Regions from separate parts of the Bacillus songklensis genome, predicted to be linked through region 4. Evidence: predicted binding sites of a transcription regulator. Region 4 holds the regulator's gene; each other region holds the start of a gene.
The links. The regulator Rex, encoded in region 4, represses fermentation and respiration genes when NADH is low (regulators of the CRP and FNR family bind a similar motif). The targets are predictions, from matches to a motif close to TTGTGAAATATTTCACAA.

Region 1 (5,071 bases), on a different contig from region 4:
TGTCTTATCAATATGATCTAGGATTACTTGATACCATGGTTTATTGAACCTCTTCTCTATTTTTTCCTTTAATAACCTTACTTTAGGTGAATGAAAAAGCATGTGATGAGAGATTAAAGACACTGGAGCAACAGCTTTATGTCCAAGCAGTAATTTTAATAATTTAAATATTGGTCGATGAGTCCCTTTTACATCTGGGCAATACAAAACTTCTTTATTATCAAAAATAAAAACATGAGGTTGCAAGAAAACGGTATCTGAGTCCAGCACTAAATAATAATTGTTTGAACATAAATGATCTCCGCTTAGTTTAATAAATTGCTGAAAAAGCCAACCAGACCTATTTTTGGGTTCATCATAAGTGATACCTTCCCATTTCCAGCCAGGAGGGACAGTGTAATCGATATCATGCTTTGTTATAGGAAGGATTGTATCTTCATCGATAAATTTACAGGAGTGATGTAAACAAAATTCTCTTATCAATTTATTATTGGGAGATACAATGTATATTTCATCTATTGGATGAAGAATTTTACTTCGAGCAGAATTAACAACATAAGGAAGGACATCTAAGTCCTTTTCTAATACAGGAATAACTAGATCAAGAGGCGTAGGATTAAACTCAAATAAAGAGTGGTCCAATTGATATAATTCAGGTGCCATTTTTACACTTCCTTTACCGATTATTACTACTTATATTAATCATCAAGGAAAGAACTGGAACGGTATTTGACTATTATATGCCCCCTATATTCATACTTTGTAGTAGTTGGAGCCGATGTTTTTGGTGTAATGAAGCTAACCGACAAAACCTGTTCGATAAAACGGTGCAAGCAGACCATTTCCAGCACTCCAATCATCCTGGATTTTAGTAGAATTGTTTTGGCTCCGTCAGTGAAAACATAGTGCCCCTCGGCATCTATTAATGATAGGCCCATTTGCGGGTTATTGGTGGAGCGATGCATCTTATTTTCAATTAAGTAGGTAAGCTTTCTAATTCAATAACAGGGGAATCACTGAAAATGACGGCATGCTCAAGGACGTTTTGCAGCTCCCTTATGTTGCCCGGCCAGGTGTACTCCAAAAAGTAGGATCGGATACCTTCCGCGAGTGAAAGCGAATTCTTCCCGTACTTTTTGGCAAATTGCTTTAAAAAATAATCAGTAATCAGCGGAATATCTTCCTTTCGTTCACGGAGGGGGGGAATGTTAACCGTAACAACGTTAATCCTAAAAAACAGGTCCTCTCGAAAAAGCCCTTGTTGAAGATCAAAAACGAGTGTTTTCATGTTGGAGAAACATGAAAACACTCGTTTTTGTAGAGCATTCGTCAGACTTTAATGGAGGCTTCCTTTGATGACCACGTTTTCCGCCATGAAATTTGTGCAATCATCAACACAAAAAGCGCCGCAATTCCGATCACTGCATAAACGATAAAGCCTGTTGCATATGTTCCGGTAATTTGCTTAAGTGTTCCCAGTATATTTGGTACAAAAAATCCGCCAACTCCCCCGGCAGCTCCGACAATACCGGTAATCATCCCGATTTCTTGTTGGAATCGCCGTGGAACTAATTGAAACACAGCTCCATTTCCCATGCCAAGGCAAAGCATTCCGATAAATAATAAGGTTGTGACAATTGTTAAAGATGGAAGTTGGCTCACGCCAAACATGCTTAGTGCTACCCCGATAAACAAAAAGGTGAGTAAGCGAACGCCGCCGATTTTATCAGCTATGAATCCGCCAACTGGACGGAAAAAGCTTCCTGCTGCCACACATAGTGTAACAAAATCACCTGCCGTTACTTTTGATAAATCATATTGATCGACAAAAAAGATGCTTAAAAAACTTGATAAACCAACAAATCCGCCGAACGTTACACTATAAAGCAAACAGAAATACCATGTATCCTTTAGCTTAAATACATTGAAATATTCAATGATTGGTTTTGCTGGAGGCTGTGAAGGTGCATCTTTCGCAATAAGGACATAAATGATAAAAACCAACAAAAGAGGAATAAGAGCCAGTCCCATCACACCATGCCAGCCAATATTCTCTGCAAGACGCGGACCAAATAACGTAGCAAGCAAGGTTCCGCTGTTACCCGCACCTGCAATCCCCATCGCTAATCCTTGTAAATGCGGCGGATACCAACGACTCGCCATCGGTATGGCTGCCGCAAAACTTGCACCTGCTACACCGAGAAGAATCCCGATGAAGTAAAGTTCTGTTAATGTCTGTCCAAATAACCATCCCCATGCAAGCGGGACCATTGTGACTGTCATACCGCCGATTGCTGTTTTTCGAGGCCCAATCCGGTCAGTTAAGACACCAAGGATAAGACGGAAGAATGAACCGCTGAGAATAGGAACAGCAACAATGAACCCCTTTTGAGCGGGTGAAAGGCCGAAATCTTTTGTAATATATACCCCAAGAGCCCCCAATAAGACCCAGATCATAAAACTAACATCGAAGTACAAAAACGACGCGAGTAATGACGGGGCATGACCGCTTTTTTTTAGTTCAGATAATTTCATCATATTTTTCTCCTTCCGGGAAGTTAATTTCTGCTTGTTAGTTAGTGTACTATTGAACAAGTTTACTTTCTCTTTTTTTGTGAGGAAATCTAACATGTTTTTTTGTGAGGGATTGAAGGGTGTTAGAAGCTCTCGAGCCAAGGGGGATCTATACAGCTTTAAACAAGGTGTTTGTTGTGTGGTTCATAAAACCATTGGCTTCTTTCTTTTTTGATTGCGAAGGTGGATTTCAAAACAAAAAGATTTGTTAGGGAAATCAATTTTATGGATATAAGGACATCAAAAGGGATATTATGTAATTTCTATGTGAGAACATATAACATAGCTAGTTACCTGTTGTGAATTTTATGACACAATAAATGCTATGCACGATCTTAGCTACCATCTTTCATAACTTGCTGGGGGTTTTAGAATGTATAAACAAAAACTAGTATTAGTCGGGAACGGAATGGCAGGTGTGCGCTGCGTTGAGGAAATTTTAAAGAATGACGCGAATACTTTTGAAATGACTATTTTTGGAAGCGAACCGCATGTTAACTATAATCGGATGCTATTGTCGACTGTGCTGCAGGGCAGCACATCATTTGAAGATATTATAATGAATGACCGCGATTGGTACGATACACATCATATCCGACTGTTTACAGGGGAAACGGTTATAAACATCGATAAAGAGAAAAAGGTTTTAAAAACGGATAAAAACCGAGAAGTTTCGTATGACAAGCTCATTTTAGCGACCGGTTCCGTTCCGTTTCTTCTTCCGCTTCCCGGTATTGATAAAGAAGGGGTTATCGCATTTCGGACAATTGAAGATTGCCGGAAAATGATTGAAACATCGAAACAATATAAAAAAGCGGTCGTGATTGGCGGCGGATTATTAGGTCTAGAAGCGGCGAGAGGGCTGCTCAATCTTGGAATGGAAGTGAATGTTGTTCATATTGCGAGCTATTTAATGGAGAGGCAGCTCGATCCGACGGCATCCAAAATGCTGCAAAAGGAACTGGAAAATCAAGGTATGAACTTTCTTTTAGAAAAAGAGACACAAGAGATTATCGGAAGCAGTCGTGTAGAAGGTTTGCGTTTTAAGGACGGAACGGAAGTAGAAGCCGATTTGGTTGTTATGGCGGCAGGGGTTAGACCAAATGTCCAGTTAGCCAAGGAAAGCGGAATTGATATAAACCGTGCGATTCTCGTAAATGACTATTTGGAAACCAATACACCAAATATTTATGCGGTTGGAGAATGTGCAGAACATAGGGGAATGGTGTACGGGCTGGTAAAGCCGCTTTATGAGCAAGGGCAAGTATTGGCCAAACATATTTGCGGCATCGACTGTAAGGGTTACGAAGGGTCTGTTCTTTCTACACAGTTGAAAATATCGGGCGTTGATGTGTTTTCAGCCGGCCGATTTACTGGAGACGAAACGACAAAGACTATTACAATCCATAATGAACTAGATGGTGTTTATAAAAAGCTCGTCTTTCAAGAAAATAAAATGATTGGCGTTGTGTTGTTTGGAGACACAAGGGATGGCACAAGATTACTAGACATGATTCTTAAGCAAAAGGACCTATCCGATGTAGAAAAAGTCATCTTGCTCCAATCATCAAATGGGAGCGGTAATTCGATTGCTTCCATGGCACATGGCGAAATGATTTGTAACTGCAACGGCGTTTCAAAAGGAGCCATTATTAAGGCGGTCCAAAAGGAAGGATTAAAGACCGTTGAACAAGTGAAGAAGCGTACAAAAGCTTCAGGTTCTTGCGGCGGTTGCAAGCCATTAGTTGCGGAGCTTTTATCTTATATTCAAAGTGATGAGTCTGATGAAGTCATTGAACAAAAGTCCATGTGTTCCTGTACAGCATTAACAGAAGATGAAGTAGTATATGAGATGCAGCTGCGAAGCTTGACATCCGTACAGGAAGTGATGGATGGGCTTGGTTGGGGAAATAGGAAAGGCTGTTCAACATGTCGCCCTGCCTTACACTATTATTTAGGAATGATTTATCCGGAGTATGAGAGCAAACAAGAAACTCTTTTCATGAATGAACAGATGAATGCCGTTATGCAAAGTGACGGTACGTACTCTGTTATCCCGCAAATGTACGGCGGCGTAACAAATGCGGAGCAATTACGAAAAATTGCAGATGTTGCAAACAAGTACCATATATCAAATATTGCCGTCACGAGTGAACAAAGAATACATTTAATGAGTGTGAAAACAGAGAATCTTCCAGGTGTATGGGCTGATTTAAACATGCGGTTAAGTTCTGCGTACGGGAACACTGTTCAAAACGTCAAAACCTGTATCGGCGAACATGTTTGTCAATGCGATAAGAAACAATCTCTTAAGTTAGCTGTCAACCTGGAAAAGAGAACGGAATGTCTAATAACACCCTATCGTGTAAAAATGGGAGTATCTGCTTGTATGCATAATGGCGCAGGATCAACAACGAAAGATATAGGAGTTATAGGCATTGACAGAGGATGGGAAATCTATGTCGGCGGCAGCAGCGGGCGTAATGTACGGGCTGGG
Region 2 (5,071 bases), on a different contig from region 4:
TTAAAGTAATTTCATCAGATAAACTAGTAATGTTCCCTCTTGCTGTGTTTTCAAGAATACGAATATCCTCCTCAATGACAACGAGCGGATCCATTCCTTTCCCGGAATATAAGCTTTTAAGTTTTCCATTTTCATGAAGATCCACCCATGGATAAACATAACGATGAGGAGAGTAATTCAGCTTATTCTGATGTGTTTTTTCTAATAGATGATGAATGCTATTTCTCTCAAGTGATGTATTTTGATAATACGTTTGTTGGATTTTTTTATCCCTTTGTTCCTCATAGTAGCTGCGGTTATTGCGGTATTCTAAATAGGCTTCCCTTGCATTCTCCCGTTCTTTTGTCAGCAATTTTAGACTATTCATCATAAGCTCCGCTCTTTAGCCGCAAATTGTTGATTGAATATTTCTGACAATTGGTCCATTACAGTTAAATAGACTAGTCCATTGCCTTCAAGTTTTGGAGAATTTCCTAATGGCACCGTTCTTTTTATTAATTGGGCATAAAGCTCAGGCTCTGTGAGATTTCGTTCGAAGCTTGTATTGGCAAGAACTTTTATCAGCGCCATTGCTCCGGAAACATGAGGCGTAGCCATAGAGGTTCCGCTCAATGTAGCATATTTTCCATTTAAATAGGTTGATAATATTTTCTCTCCAGGAGCCACTAAGTCTACTTCATTATTTGAATTTGAAAAATTTGAAGAGCGTCTCTCCAGGTCAATTGCGCCTACGCTTATCACTTCATTATAAGAACCTGGATAGTCAAATTCATCTGTTGAATCATTGCCATCACCTTCATTTCCTGCCGCACAAATCACAAGAATGTTGTCGGTGACAGCTTTTTGAATCGCTTCATGCAGCTCAGGCACATCCTCCGGACCGCCAAGCGACATAGAGATAATATCAACTTTTTGCTCTATTGCATAGTTAATCCCATCAATAATCCATTCGTATTGGCCAGAACCATTTTTATCAAGAACCTTGATAATAAGCAAATTTGCTTCAGGGGCTACACCTACAACACCAGTATTGCTTTGTATTGCAGCGATCGTCCCTGCAACATGAGTACCATGACCATTGTAATCCTTGTATACATCAGGGTTCCCGCCATCATCGTTCGTGAAATTTCTTCCGCCGACAATCCGTTCTTTTAAGTCAGGGTGGGTAATCTCACAGCCAGTATCCAATATGGCAACCGTTATTCCCTTCCCTTTTGTTTGATCCCAGATTTTCTGGGCCTGAATCATTTCCACTCCTTTGGGAACTTCATTGACCTTTTCTACCTGTTCAACCACTTGAAACGGAATCAAGCGTACTTTTCGCTCCATTTTTATTCCCTCCTATAGGATTAAATTGAAGCCAACCCATGATGCTACTAATATTTTAACAACTCTGGATTTGGTATAAAAGCTACCTTTGGAGTGTTTTGTTTCTAGTATTCGGGGTATCGCCAGCACTTTGGATATTTACTACGCTAAGGAGGTTTTTTATGGGTAACTTTCTCTAACGCTTATGGTGTTAATTGGGTGTGTGAAATACAGATTCCTAAATTTTTTTAGAACTTTCGTTTTTTAATGTTTAAACCAAATCATAAAGGGTACTTCCTTGGTCACTATTTAGTTGACGATTGGCGGGATCCTTCGAGTGGGTCCGCCCATTATTCCAATCCCTCTGCAGCTGCGAAGAAATAGTACAGAAATTAAGCACAAAACAACCAGTCGAATTTAACAACGACTGGTTGTTTGATTTAATAGTTCTATATAGTTCAGTTTAAAGTCCATCGTTCTTTACGGATACCATCTCGCTAAACTCGGCTTCTTCCCAACCTTTACAAACATCGACCCACTTTTTAGCAAATGAATATTGAAATAATTCATCACATGTTAATTCGATGGCAGAGTTTGTGCTTCCACAGGCGGGAAAAAGGGTCTCGAAACGTTTCATTGAGACATCCAGATAGACGTCCATTTCATTTTTCAATCCGAACGGGCAAACGCCACCTATAACATGTCCGGTTTGCTCTAGCACTTCATCAGGCGTGAGCATACGTGCCTTGAAGCCAAATGTGTGGCGAAATTTCTTGTTATCGATTTTTGCATCACCAGAAGCGACGATCAAAATGGCTTTTTCCTCTTCTCCCCTGAAGGATAGCGTCTTCGCAATTCGAGCAGGGATGACACCAATTGTATCAGCTGCCTGCTCAACCGTAGCACTTAATGTTTCAAATTCCATCACATCATCTTCACGATTCCACTGTTTAAAATGGGCTTTTACACTTTCAAATGACACCCTATTCATCCTTCCCTTAACGATATTACGTAACATGATAGCACGCTTTAATAAGGTAAATCAATGAGAGGGTTTGTAAAATACAGAAAAATACTTGATTTAGATAAAAATAAAACCAAATTAGATAAAGTAAAAATATCCCATCATCTCAATAGTAGATGATTCATTATTATCTGTATGCCTGTGTAAAAAACACATATTTTCCCACAAGTGTGAAGAAATTGTGGAAAAGCGGATAAAAAATGTATATATCGCCGTAAGTGTGATAAATATCACATTATTTTGGCTTATATCGTGATAATTTGTTGGAAGTGTGAAAGATATCATAACATCTTTCACTATGCTGTGATGACATTGCAGTGTTTTGATCTATTTGAATGTATCCACAAAATAGATGTCAATTTCAACATGATTATTTACGGATGGATAAGAAAGGAGATGAAACATATGAAAAAACAGAAGTTGCTGCATATCGGTAAAGTAATGATGATGGCAGCTTTGGCACCGGTCTTGTTAGCGGGTTGTGACAGTCGTTATCTGATTTTAAATCCTCAGGGACCAGTTGCTCAAAAAGAGTACAACTTAATTATCTTTTCAATTGTTTTGTGTGCGATTGTCGTTATTCCCGTTTTAGGTCTTCTTGTATATATCGTTTTCCGTTACCGTGATAAACCGGAAAATAAAGCGCCATATGCACCAGAATGGGACGACAGTAAAACGCTTGAAATCGTTTGGTGGGGAATCCCAATTGTCATTATTGGTATTTTAGGTTTCTTTACTGCAAAGACGACTTATAATTTAGTCGAACCTCCTAAGAAGGATATCGAGCCACTGACGATTGAAGTGACATCACTCGATTGGAAATGGTTATTCCAATACCCTGATCAAAACATTGCAACAGTCAACTATGTTGAAATTCCAGAAGATGTACCTGTTCAATTTGTTTTAACTTCAGATGCTCCAATGAACTCGTTTTGGGTACCGGAATTAGGCGGTCAATTATATTCAATGCCTGGAATGGCGATGGGGCTTTGGCTGCAAGCGGATCACTCTGGTGAGTTTTTCGGCTCAGGTGCCAATTTTACAGGTGATGGATTTGCCCATATGACTTTTAAGGTTACTTCAAAGCCGCAATCTGAGTTTGATCAGTGGGTGAAACAGGTCAAACAAACAGCGCCGGCGTTAACAAAAGCTGATTATGACAAACTGGCGGAACAGGGACTTTCTAAAGAGAAATCATACTCAGCTATTCCAGAAGGCTTATTTAAAGAAATCGTCGATAAAAACGGCGGTCAATATTACAAGCAGCATCATCACATGAATAGTGAAGATATTGCTGAAATGAGAATGAATGTTGGCCATCAGGCCCATGAACATCATGAATAAGGAAAAGGAAGGAGGAAAATCAGTTGCTAGACAAATTAAAAGACTTCGCATCCGAGTTTTTTGTAACGGGTGAACCGTTAATTTACGGTGCAGACGTAGCGATTCTATTAACGACTATCGGCATCATTTTTGTTCTTACGTATTTTAAAAAGTGGCAATGGTTATGGCGTGAATGGCTCACAACCGTCGATCATAAAAAAATAGGTATCATGTATATGCTTTCTTCATTGTTAATGCTGTTCCGCGGCGGAGTTGACGCTCTATTAATGCGCATCCAGCTGGCATTCCCTCAATGGGAGTTTTTGGACTCGCATCATTACAATGAAATATTTACAACTCACGGTACGATCATGATTCTCTTTATGGCGATGCCGCTGATGTTTGCCTTCTTTAACATTGTCGTTCCGCTTCAAATCGGGGCCAGGGACGTAGCCTATCCATTTTTAAATGCGGTGAGTTTCTGGCTGTTCTTCTTTGGAGCGATGCTGTTTAACCTTTCATTTGTGATCGGTGGTTCACCGGCTGCCGGCTGGTTGAGTTACCCGCCATTATCCGGGATGGAATTCAGTCCTGGACCAGGGCAAGATTTCTATATTTGGGGTATCCAAATATCTGGTATCGGTAGTTTAGCTTCCGGTATTAACTTCATCGTGACAATCCTGAAAATGCGTGCACCAGGCATGAAATTAATGCATATGCCGCTATTTACTTGGTCTGTATTAGCAAGCTGTATCATCATCATTTTCGCGTTCCCTGTGTTAACCGTTACACTTGCGTTATTATTCATCGACCGTTTCTTTGACGGACATTTCTTTACAATGGCTGCCGGCGGAAATCCGATGATGTATATCAACTTGATTTGGATGTGGGGACATCCTGAAGTCTACATTGTGGTTCTTCCTGCATTCGGTATCTTTTCTGAGATCGTTGCAACATTCTCTAAAAAGAGAGTATTTGGCTATAAATCAATGGTCTTCTCTATGATGATCATTAGTGTTCTTTCTTATTTCACATGGGTGCATCACTTCTTTACAATGGGTGCAGGCGCTAATGTCAACGTATTCTTTGCCATCACAACAATGGCGATTGGTATCCCAACAGGGGTAAAAGTATTCAACTGGTTATTTACGATGTTCCGCGGCCGCATTCAAATGACGCAGCCAATGTTATGGACCATTGCTTTTATCCCGTGTTTTATAGTCGGGGGAGCGACAGGGGTTATGCTTTCTGCTGCACCAGCGGACTATCAATACCATAATAGTTATTTCTTGATTGCCCACTTCCACCAAGTATTAATCGGAGGAGTCGTGTTCGGCTTTTTTGCCGGATTATATTATTGGTGGCCAAAAATGTTTGGATTTAAACTAAATGACCGCCTTGGCAAATGGGCGTTCT
Region 3 (5,071 bases), on a different contig from region 4:
GTCCGATGATTCTTCCAATTATCATGGAAGTGTAATGAGAAAAGCGAAACAAGCCCGCTTAGCTCCATAGGGCATTGGAACTCCTGACAAAGAAGCGCTTTTTGCTTCGGAAGGCAGGAGTGAAATGACCGTAGGAGCTGGCTTGTGCAGCTGGACAATCCCAAAGTATAATTTATACTTATATAAAAAAAGAAGGTCTTCCTCACTCGAGGAAGACCTTCTTTTTTTACCCCACCACTTTTTTCTCAAAACGATTAATATCAACATCCGCTCCAATAACAATCAAAATATCGCCTTCACGAATGATCTCCGAAGCCTGAGGAGAAACGATAATTTCTTTCCCTCTTTTAATCGCCACGATATTAATTCCATATTTTGCGCGGATATCCAAATCAATCAACGAGTGACCATTCACGCGGTTGTTCGCTACAATCTCCACGATGCTGTGTTCATCCGATAGCTCTAAATAATCCAACACATTATTTGACACTATGTTTGTTGCAATACGGCGCCCCATATCTCGTTCTGGATGAACAATTCGATTCGCTCCGATTTTCGTTAACACCTTTTCGTGATAGTCGTTTTGCGCTTTAACAGTAATATTATCTACACCCAGTTCTTTTAAAATTAAGGTTGTTAAAATGCTTGCCTGAATATTGGCACCGATAGCCACAATGACATGATCAAAGTTACGGATTCCCAAACTTTTCAATACGGACTCATCTGTAGAATCCCCGACTACTGCATGTGAAGCAATATTCGCAAACTCATTTACTTTATCTTCATCCATATCGATTGCCAGTACTTCCATTCCTTGCTCACTCAATGTTTTGCAAATGCTTCCACCGAAGCGGCCCAGTCCAATTACAGCAAACTCTTTTTTCACAAAAAACTCCTCCAATAGTAACTCTATTGAGTATATAATAGTTAGTATAGAATGATTTTATCATAATTTTTTACCCTTAACGTAATCTGCATCAAATAAAAATAAACGCATAAGTAAAAATAGAGATGGGATGAGCAGCAGTAAACCTAAAATAAAGGCCGCCACTAAGGTTATCCCCATCGTATCGTTTGTATAGCCGCTGTAAATCGTAATATACGGATCTAAAATATATGGTAAATGGGATGCCCCATATCCAAAGAATGCAAAGAAAAATTGGAACATGACAAAGATAAACGCTGTACCGTAACGACAACGCATCCAAATAAGAACAGACGCAATTAAGAAACAAAGAAGCGACAACATAAACATCCACCAGTAACGATCCAAAATATTTTCAAAATGACGGACGTTATGCTGTTTTAACGAAACAAATACTAAAAAGCTCGCCAAAATGGTCGGCGGACTCCAGAACAAGGCGAAGCGGCGAAGCAATTCAAGTGCTTTTTGGTCATCTGCCCGATGCGCGTAGTATGTTAAAAAACTGGCACTGATAAAGAGCACTGATACAATCGCTAAAATGACGACACTCCAGGAGTAAAAGTTCGTGAACAGTTCCTTTGCTAAAAAGACAACATTCTCCCCTCGTTTTTCAATGAATCCACCTTCTGAAATGGTAAGGGCCGTTGAAAGTGAAGCAGGAATTAACAACCCTGTTGCCCCATACAAAAATAAGTAAAGATTATTATCTTTTGATCCATAATTCCCGAAGGCATAGAACGAGCCCCGAATGGCCAGCAATACAAGAGAAATACTCCCCGGAATCAATAAAGCTGTGCCGTAATAATATGCCGTATCAGGAAAAAAGCCTACAATACCAACGAAGAAAAAGACAAAGAAAACATTTGTCACTTCCCATACCGGGGACAAGTAGCGGCTAATAAGCCGATTAATAATATGATCCTGTTTTGTGACTTTTCCGTAGTAAGCAAAAAATCCTGCTCCAAAATCGATGGAAGCAACAATTAAATACCCATATAGGAATAACCAAAGCACAGTCATTCCCAGCAGTTGAATTTCCATCCGATACGCCCTCCTTTAACTGTTAATCTTTAAAACGATATTCAAGTTCTGCTTCTGCCGGATTATTGAGAAACATTTTTCGAAGGACAACCGTACAAACGATACCCAGGACAATATAAAGTCCAAGGAACAGCCATAGTATAGCCTCTACACCGTCTGATGTTGTCGCCGCTTCCGGCACTTTCATATATCCTCTTAAAATCCAAGGCTGACGCCCCACTTCAGCTAATATCCACCCTAATTCAATGGAGATCATTGCAAGCGGCCCGCAGAGCACAATGGCCCGCAATAACCATTTATTATGCATCCACTCTTTTTTCCATCTTGAAAACATGACGAATAATAATGAGACAAGAGTCATGAATCCCGCAAACGATACTTTAAAATCAAATAGATAATGAATGTACAAAGGCGGTATCTCGTCTTTCGGAAACTCGTTTAACCCTGTAACTTCTCCATTAAAATCGCTCAATGATAAAAAGCTCAGCATTTTCGGCAAATGAATGGCATATTTCACTTCTTGTGATGCTTCATCAAGCGTACCGAATAAAATCAGATCGGCTCCTTCTTCCGTTTCAAAATGCCACTCCAGCGCCGCTAATTTTTCAGGTTGATATTCAGCAAGAAACTTCGCTGATAAGTCACCGGCAATCCCTGTTAAAATCACAAAGACAAAGGCGGATGTGACCGTTAAACGCAGTGCTTTTTTCGTATAATCCGTCGCTTTGCCGCAAAGTATTTGGAAGGCTGCAATCATCGCAAGAACAAATGCAGATGTTAAATAGGCGGTTGTAAGCACATGGAATGTTTTTGTTGGTGTAGCAGGGTTAAACATCGCCTGGATCGGATCGACCGTTTTAATGACACCATCCACTAATTCAAATCCTTGCGGTGTGTTCATAAACGCATTCACTGTTGTAATGAAAAATGCCGATAATGATGAACCGATAATGACTGAAATTGAAAGGAGCCAGTGATAAATCGGCTTTTTAAATCGATCCCACGTATATAAGTAAATCCCCAGGAAAATCGCTTCAAAGAAGAATGCGAATGTTTCCATAAACAATGGCAGCGCAATGGCCTGCCCTGCAATTTTCATAAAACTTGGCCATAAAAGGGACAACTGCAATCCGATACACGTGCCGGTTACGACTCCAATCGCTACCATGATCGTAAAACCGCGTGTCCACCGCCTGGCCAATAACATATAATGCGAATCATTCTTTTTAATCCCAATCCATTCAGCCACCGCGATCATAACAGGCACACCGACACCGACAGTTGCAAAAATAATATGGAAAGCCAATGTTAATGTCGTTAGCATGCGGCTCAACATAACGCTATCAAATTCCATCTTTTCCCCACCTCATTTTTCAAATCATTACTTTTTTAATTTCACTATAGTGATAGTTTAAAACTGGTTAAAAGGGCTTTGTTGAGAAGCTTTGAATATTTTGTGAGTAATTTCACAATTTTTTGTGACTAACTCTTTCTAAAAGAAAAAACCTTCCTGTAAGCTTGACTGTCCAAGAAGGTTTTCTCTATATCGTATTTGGTTGTTTGTACATTTATTCCTTCTTATCTATTCATAGAGCAGCCATTTCAGAATGTTAAGGAGGTTAACTTCCAAATTCCTTCCAGCAATATAAAACATGTTTCAAATCAAATAAAGCGTCAGGAAAACCCTTTGTTTTACTGGATTCTCCATGACGCTTCATTTGAAGGAATGTTCTGAAACGGCCTGCTTTTGGCCGTCTTAGAACATTCTCTTTTATTTTTTCTCTACAGCGTGGCCGCCGAATTCGTTGCGGAGAGCCGCTACTACTTTACCGGTGAACGTATCTTCTTGTAAAGAACGATAACGCATTAATAAAGACAATGTGATAACCGGTGTCGGTACTTGAAGATCAAGTGCTGTCTCCACTGTCCATTTTCCTTCTCCTGAAGAATGCATGATACCTTTAATCGCATCAAGTTTTGCATCTTTAGAGAAAGCTCGCTCTGTCAGCTCAATTAACCAAGAACGAATAACCGATCCGTTGTTCCAAACGCGTGCAACTGCTTCGTAGTCATAGTCAAACTCACTTTTCTCAAGCACTTCAAATCCTTCAGCAATCGCTTGCATCATCCCGTATTCGATTCCGTTATGAACCATTTTTAAGAAGTGGCCGCTTCCAGCTGGTCCTGAATATAAATAACCGTTTTCCACGTTGATATCTTTGAAGATTGGCTCGATTGCCGCAAATACTTCTTTGTCTCCGCCAATCATCATACATGCTCCGTTACGGGCCCCTTCCATACCGCCGCTTGTTCCTACATCAAAGTAATAAATGCCTTGTTCGTTCGCTTCTTTTGCACGACGAATAGAATCTTTATATTGAGAGTTACCGCCTTCAATGATGATATCTCCTTCTTCTAAAAGACCAATTACCTCATGGATGACGTTTTCTGTTAACTCGCCTGCAGGTACCATTGACCATACAATTCTTGGCTTTTCTAATTGAGTGATTAAATCTTGAATAGATGAAGCAGGGGAAGCTCCTTGTTCTGCTGCTTTTTGTACCGCTTCTGCGTTCACATCATACGCTACTACAGAGTGCTGGTGATCCATTAAATTCAATACGAGGTTTGCCCCCATTTTTCCTAAACCGATCATACCTAACTTCATATGATTAAAAAACCTCCAACTCTTATGTAAGATACCTAAAAAAGCATCTAGGTTATATTATACAATAAACCATTCGACAAAAATCGTCTTTCTTCGTGCTTTTTTACAAATGTGCCATGTTTCTTTCCCTTCTCTTAAAAGTTTACCTCTAAATTTACATAATTAAACAAGAAAAGAGCTGAAGTCTGTGCAAGAACAGGCATCTATGACAGCATCCTGCCAAAGTATGAAAAAAACGGCCCTCCATCTCACACCAAAAAGGGTGAGATGGAGAACCGTTTATTGACTCATTTTTCTTTTTTTGCAAGGTTTTCGCTGTTTCAGAATGGTTCGCTCTTTTACTCTGCTGCTTCTGTTTCAGCTAATACGCGGTTAACGCGTTTTTCTAACATTTTCATTCCGCTGCCGCCCGCTTGGAAGTGGCGAAGCTGACCTGT
Region 4 (5,071 bases):
TTAGAGGAGATCATTTTCCGTAAAATCATATTTAGAACACTGACTCCAAGACTTGGTTTTTTCCTGTCAGCTATTATTAGCGCCTTTATTTTCGGTGTTGTTCATTTAGATTTCAGTCACCTTTTGATCTATACAGCCATGGGGCTGGTCTTTGCCTATTTATATGCAAAAACCGACCAGATTCTTGTTCCGATTTTTGCTCATGTGATGATGAATACCATTGTCGTCCTTAGCCAAACTATTTTTGCAGATCGCCTCGAAGAAATGCAAAAACAAGCGGAGCAAATGCAATTTATTTTTGGAGGCTTTTTATGATGAGAACGACCCCTCTTGTTATGGGATTAATTTATACCTTTATGGGCATTTTATTTACGTACCTTGCCATCGGAAGTGCCGAAAAAGGAATTTGGGATTTTACGACCATTGTGTTAATGATTGTGGCCACCTTCGATTTTGGCGTGGCAATTCGTGTATTTATCCTGCATTATAAAATCAAAAAAATTCAAAAAAACAAAAAATAACCTCCCGCCATCAGCGGGAGGTTATTTTTTGTTCCATCTGTGCTTCTTGTCCTGCTTTTAATACTTTTCGGTAGGCTGATTTTGAAATCAGGATACTTACTTCATAAAGCAGCAGCAATGGCAGTGTCACCATCATATGTGAAACAACATCCGGCGGGGTAATAAGAGCTGCAATCACCAGTAAAACAAAATAAGCATATCTTCTGATATTTGCCAGAAACATGGGTGTCACAATGCCTAATCTCGTTAAAAACATGATGACGACGGGTAATTGAAACAAAAGCCCAAATGGGAGCGTCAATTTTAATAAAAATTGGAAGTACTCATTGATCCCGATTACTTGTTGGATATTTAAATCATCTGCCAATTCGGTCATAAAATGAACGACAAACGGAAACAGGACAAAATAAGCAAACGAAATGCCGCCCAAAAATAAAAAGAGCGAAACGGGAATGTAGCTCAATGTAACTTTTCGTTCCTTTTCATAGAGACCAGGGCTAATAAATGCCCATAGTTGATAAAGAACGACAGGTGACGAAAGAATACAGCCAATAATAAAAGCGAACTGCATATAAATTTTAATTGGATCGGTTAGGCGGAACGCATTCATCGTCAGCTCTTGTGCCTCATCAGCTTGTTGCAAATAAAGGATAATCGGCTTGACCAAAAAGAAACCACCAATCGTCGCTGCCAAAAAGAAGACTATAGTCATGATAATTCGCTTGCGTAATTCCTCCAGATGATCATAAACCGACATTTCTTGTTCATTCATAAAGTTCATTCCTTACTTCCCATTACGCTTTTTATCATCGTCATCATCGGCTAACCCTTTTGTGGCATCCTTAAACTCTTTTAACGTATGGCCTGCTGCTTTCCCTAACTCAGGCAGCTTTTTCGGTCCAAAAATGAGTAAAGCAACTAGAGCAATCAATAGAAAACTGCCGAATCCAATACCCATGAAAAATTCCCCCTCTCCTTTTGAGTAACATCCTGTTACCTTAAGGTGACTTCGGATAATTTTTTAGAAAATAAATTAGTGATTGTAACTCAACTGCTAGGTCAATGTGATGGATTCGAATGGAATCGGGTACATTGATGCGTGCAGGAGTAAAGTTTAAAATCCCTTTAATCCCGCTTTTTACTAAACGATCTGTAATTTGCTGTGCTACGCTGGCAGGTACGGTTAAGATGGCCACTGAAATTCCCTCTGTAATTCTATCTTCCAGCTCATCTAAGTGATAAATTGGCACATCTCCAATAGTCGTTCCGACCTTGCTTTCATCTACATCAAAAGAGAACTCTATTTTTGTATTGTTATTCTTGATAAAATTATAATTTAAAAAAGCAGTCCCGAGATTTCCCACCCCGATTAACGCTACTTTCGTAATCTCATCTTGATCTAATGTTTTTCTAAAAAAGGATAACAAATAATTGACATTGTATCCATAACCTTTTTTCCCTAGTGCTCCAAAATAGGAGAAATCTCTGCGAATAGTTGCTGAATCCACTTTTACAGCTTCACTCAATTCAGCTGAAGAAACACGCTGCTTTCCTGAAGAATGCAGATTTTTTAAAAAGCGATAATAAAGAGGCAATCGCTTCGCAGTTGCTTGTGGTATTTTTAATTGCTCAGTATTCATCATTTATCCCCCACAATCCAAAAGCCTTTACATTATAGGTTCTCTCGTTTGTAATCCCCGCTTTTCCCACCGGTTTTTTCTATTAAATAGGTTGGTCCAATGATCATTGATTTATCAATAGCTTTACACATATCATAGACGGTTAATGCACAAATAGAAGCAGCCGTTAACGCTTCCATTTCCACTCCTGTACTTCCTTTTGTTTTTGCTTCCACTTTGATAAGAAGTGAGTAGCTTGTCTCTTTTTGCTCCCATGAAAAAGAAATGTTCACACCTTTTAATGGAATGGGATGACACATAGGAATAACATCAGCTGTTTTCTTTGCAGCCATAATTCCAGCCACTTGTGAAACCGCTAACACATCTCCTTTTCCAACCTCATGGCTAACAATTTTCCGATAGATTTCTTCACTTACTTGTACACTGGACACAGCAACCGCTGTACGTACTGTTTCATGTTTTTCTGAGATGTCGACCATTTTAGCTCGACCCTGGTCGTTAAAATGAGTAAAACCCACATTTTCTCCTCCTTTAATTACGACTATACACTATTTTAACAAATCTGTCTCTTGAAGTTATAGGAACATTTCTTATAATTACAGAGTGTTAATTGAACTTATCAGGCTCCTATGGGCAGTTATCCACTGCTTAATGCTTAAAATAGGATCCTACTGTCCGTTAGAACCGATAGATAATATTGGATAGTTGCCCATTCTCAATACATTAAGATACACTAAACCTATACTAGTAGAGGTGAAACATATGATTCTTTTACAATTAAACGGGATCTCCAAATTTTTTGGAGCTGAACCGATTTTAACGAATATAAAATTAGAAGTACAATGTAAAGATCGAATTGGTCTAGTTGGCCGCAACGGAGCGGGAAAATCCACTCTATTGAAAATCATTGCCGGCCTTCATTCTTATGACCAGGGAGAAATGATTAAACCAAAAGATGTCACAATTGACTATATGGGACAAAGCACCATTTTGGAATCTGAATTATCCATCTGGGATGAAATGATGACTGTATTCCAACCCTTAAAACAAATGGAACATCAGTTAAGGCATTTGGAACAACAAATGGGTGATCCTGCTTTGTTAAACAATGAGACACAATATGAAAAGCTGCTTCATGAATATGATGAACTGCAAGTTAAATTCAAAGACCAGGGCGGTTATCAATATGAGGCGGACACTCGCTCCATTTTACATGGCTTTCGTTTTTCTGATTATGACTATACTACGCCCATTTCCACACTAAGCGGTGGACAAAAAACAAGATTGGCCCTTGCTAAGCTCCTTCTGACAAAGCCGGACTTATTGATTTTGGACGAGCCTACCAACCACTTGGATATCGAGACGTTATCATGGTTAGAACAATTTTTGCAAAACTATTCAGGGGCTATTTTAATCGTCTCCCATGATCGCTATTTCCTAGATAAAGTGGTCACACAAATTTATGAGGTGTCTCGAACTACTGTTACTAAATATACAGGCAACTACTCAAACTACTTAATTCAAAAAGCAGAGCAGTACGAACGTGACTTGAAACAATACGAGAAACAGCAAGATGAAATTGCCAAATTAAATGACTTTATTCAACGAAACATCGCTCGTGCTTCTACAACCAAACGAGCCCAAAGCAGGAGAAAACAGTTAGATAGGATGGAACTGTTTCCCAAACCTTCCGGCTACGAAAAATCGGCTTCTTTTATGTTCGACATTGAGCGTCAAAGCGGAAATGAAGTATTGAGGCTTGAAGATGTAGCGGTGGCTTATCAGCAAGATGAATCTCCTGTTATCCAAAATATTAATCTTCGCATTACACGCGGAGAAAGCATTGCTTTAGTGGGACCAAACGGAATCGGAAAGTCTACTTTACTAAAAGCAATAACCGATCAACTTCCTATACGAAAAGGAAAGATAGCATTCGGTTCTAATGTCACACTTGGATATTATGATCAAGAGCAAGCCAACCTGCTATCCAATAAAACTGTATTGCAAGAGTTGTGGGATGATTACCCAACGAAAACGGAAAAAGAAATCCGCACCACCCTGGGGAACTTCTTGTTCTCCGGAGAAGACGTATTAAAAACGGTTTCCACTTTAAGTGGTGGTGAAAAAGCCCGCCTTGCCTTGGCCAAACTTATGATGCAAAAAGCGAATTTCCTAATTTTAGACGAACCTACTAACCATCTTGACTTAGATAGTAAGCAAGTGTTAGAAAATGCTTTAGTTGATTACCCGGGGACATTATTATTCGTCTCCCATGACCGTTATTTTATTAATCGTATTGCTAGTAAAGTAATTGAGCTCTCAGCCAATCACGCGGAAGAATATTTAGGGGATTATGATTATTTTGTCCAGAAAAAAGCGGAGCTTCTAGAACTCGAACAGTTAGCCGCTCAAGAAACTCAGCTCGGAGACAAACCAAAAAATGAAGCAGTCCCTGAAAAAAAATCCTATACTCAAGACAAAGAGGCAAAAAAGCTTGTTCGTCAACGAAAGCGCAGAGTAGAAGAAATTGAAATCCAAATTCATGAGATGGAAGAAAAAATCGCCCAGAATGAGGAAAGACTCTGTGATCCGGATGTCTATCAAAATCATGAGGAAGTTCATAAAATTAATATTGAGAAAGAATCATGTGAACAAGCATTAGCAGAATTAATGGAAGAGTGGGAAACCCTTCAGTTATTGCTTGAAGAATAAAAAAAGCCAGTGCTATACACTGGCTTTTTTTATTCACATGCTATCTGCACTATAACATCTTCAACCCTGCTTTTAAATCATGATCCACAAAATCTGTTCTTATTATTAACACTCTAAGTCTAAGCCAGGGTTTGCGTTTAATGCCATTGTGGATAATTTTCCTTTTTCGAACAAGATACTGCCGGCCGCCCCAATCAT

Region 1: the regulator Rex is predicted to act here: its motif matches at 2,872-2,889, upstream of nirB (nitrite reductase large subunit NirB).
Region 2: the regulator Rex is predicted to act here: its motif matches at 2,551-2,568, upstream of ACFOU2_RS13915 (ubiquinol oxidase subunit II).
Region 3: the regulator Rex is predicted to act here: its motif matches at 3,421-3,438, upstream of ACFOU2_RS12490 (cytochrome ubiquinol oxidase subunit I).

The regions. Positions count from the first base shown of each region.
Region 1 covers NZ_JBHRZT010000032.1:32,800-37,870, forward strand. Annotated here, with positions in the region: gene ACFOU2_RS08115 (DUF6492 family protein) at 1-663, opposite strand, end outside; gene ACFOU2_RS08120 (hypothetical protein) at 977-1,288, opposite strand; gene ACFOU2_RS08125 (nitrate/nitrite transporter) at 1,330-2,535, opposite strand; gene nirB (nitrite reductase large subunit NirB) at 2,948-5,071, shown strand, end outside.
Region 2 covers NZ_JBHRZT010000052.1:526,371-531,441, reverse strand. Annotated here, with positions in the region: gene ACFOU2_RS13930 (endonuclease I family protein) at 1-370, opposite strand, end outside; gene ACFOU2_RS13925 (S8 family peptidase) at 367-1,329, opposite strand; gene ACFOU2_RS13920 (YbaK/EbsC family protein) at 1,772-2,290, opposite strand; gene ACFOU2_RS13915 (ubiquinol oxidase subunit II) at 2,738-3,676, shown strand; gene qoxB (cytochrome aa3 quinol oxidase subunit I) at 3,700-5,071, shown strand, end outside.
Region 3 covers NZ_JBHRZT010000052.1:238,961-244,031, forward strand. Annotated here, with positions in the region: gene rnjA (ribonuclease J1) at 1-35, shown strand, start outside; gene ACFOU2_RS12480 (potassium channel family protein) at 227-886, opposite strand; gene ACFOU2_RS12485 (cytochrome d ubiquinol oxidase subunit II) at 947-1,966, opposite strand; gene ACFOU2_RS12490 (cytochrome ubiquinol oxidase subunit I) at 1,989-3,320, opposite strand; gene gnd (phosphogluconate dehydrogenase (NAD(+)-dependent, decarboxylating)) at 3,738-4,634, opposite strand; gene ACFOU2_RS12500 (TlpA family protein disulfide reductase) at 4,973-5,071, opposite strand, start outside.
Region 4 covers NZ_JBHRZT010000027.1:3,240-8,310, reverse strand. Annotated here, with positions in the region: gene ACFOU2_RS07650 (CPBP family intramembrane glutamic endopeptidase) at 1-315, shown strand, start outside; gene ACFOU2_RS07645 (YdiK family protein) at 312-521, shown strand; gene tatC (twin-arginine translocase subunit TatC) at 532-1,293, opposite strand; gene tatA (twin-arginine translocase TatA/TatE family subunit) at 1,306-1,479, opposite strand; gene ACFOU2_RS07630 (redox-sensing transcriptional repressor Rex) at 1,520-2,161, opposite strand; gene moaC (cyclic pyranopterin monophosphate synthase MoaC) at 2,194-2,679, opposite strand; gene ACFOU2_RS07620 (ABC transporter ATP-binding protein) at 2,924-4,873, shown strand; gene tsaD (tRNA (adenosine(37)-N6)-threonylcarbamoyltransferase complex transferase subunit TsaD) at 4,979-5,071, opposite strand, start outside.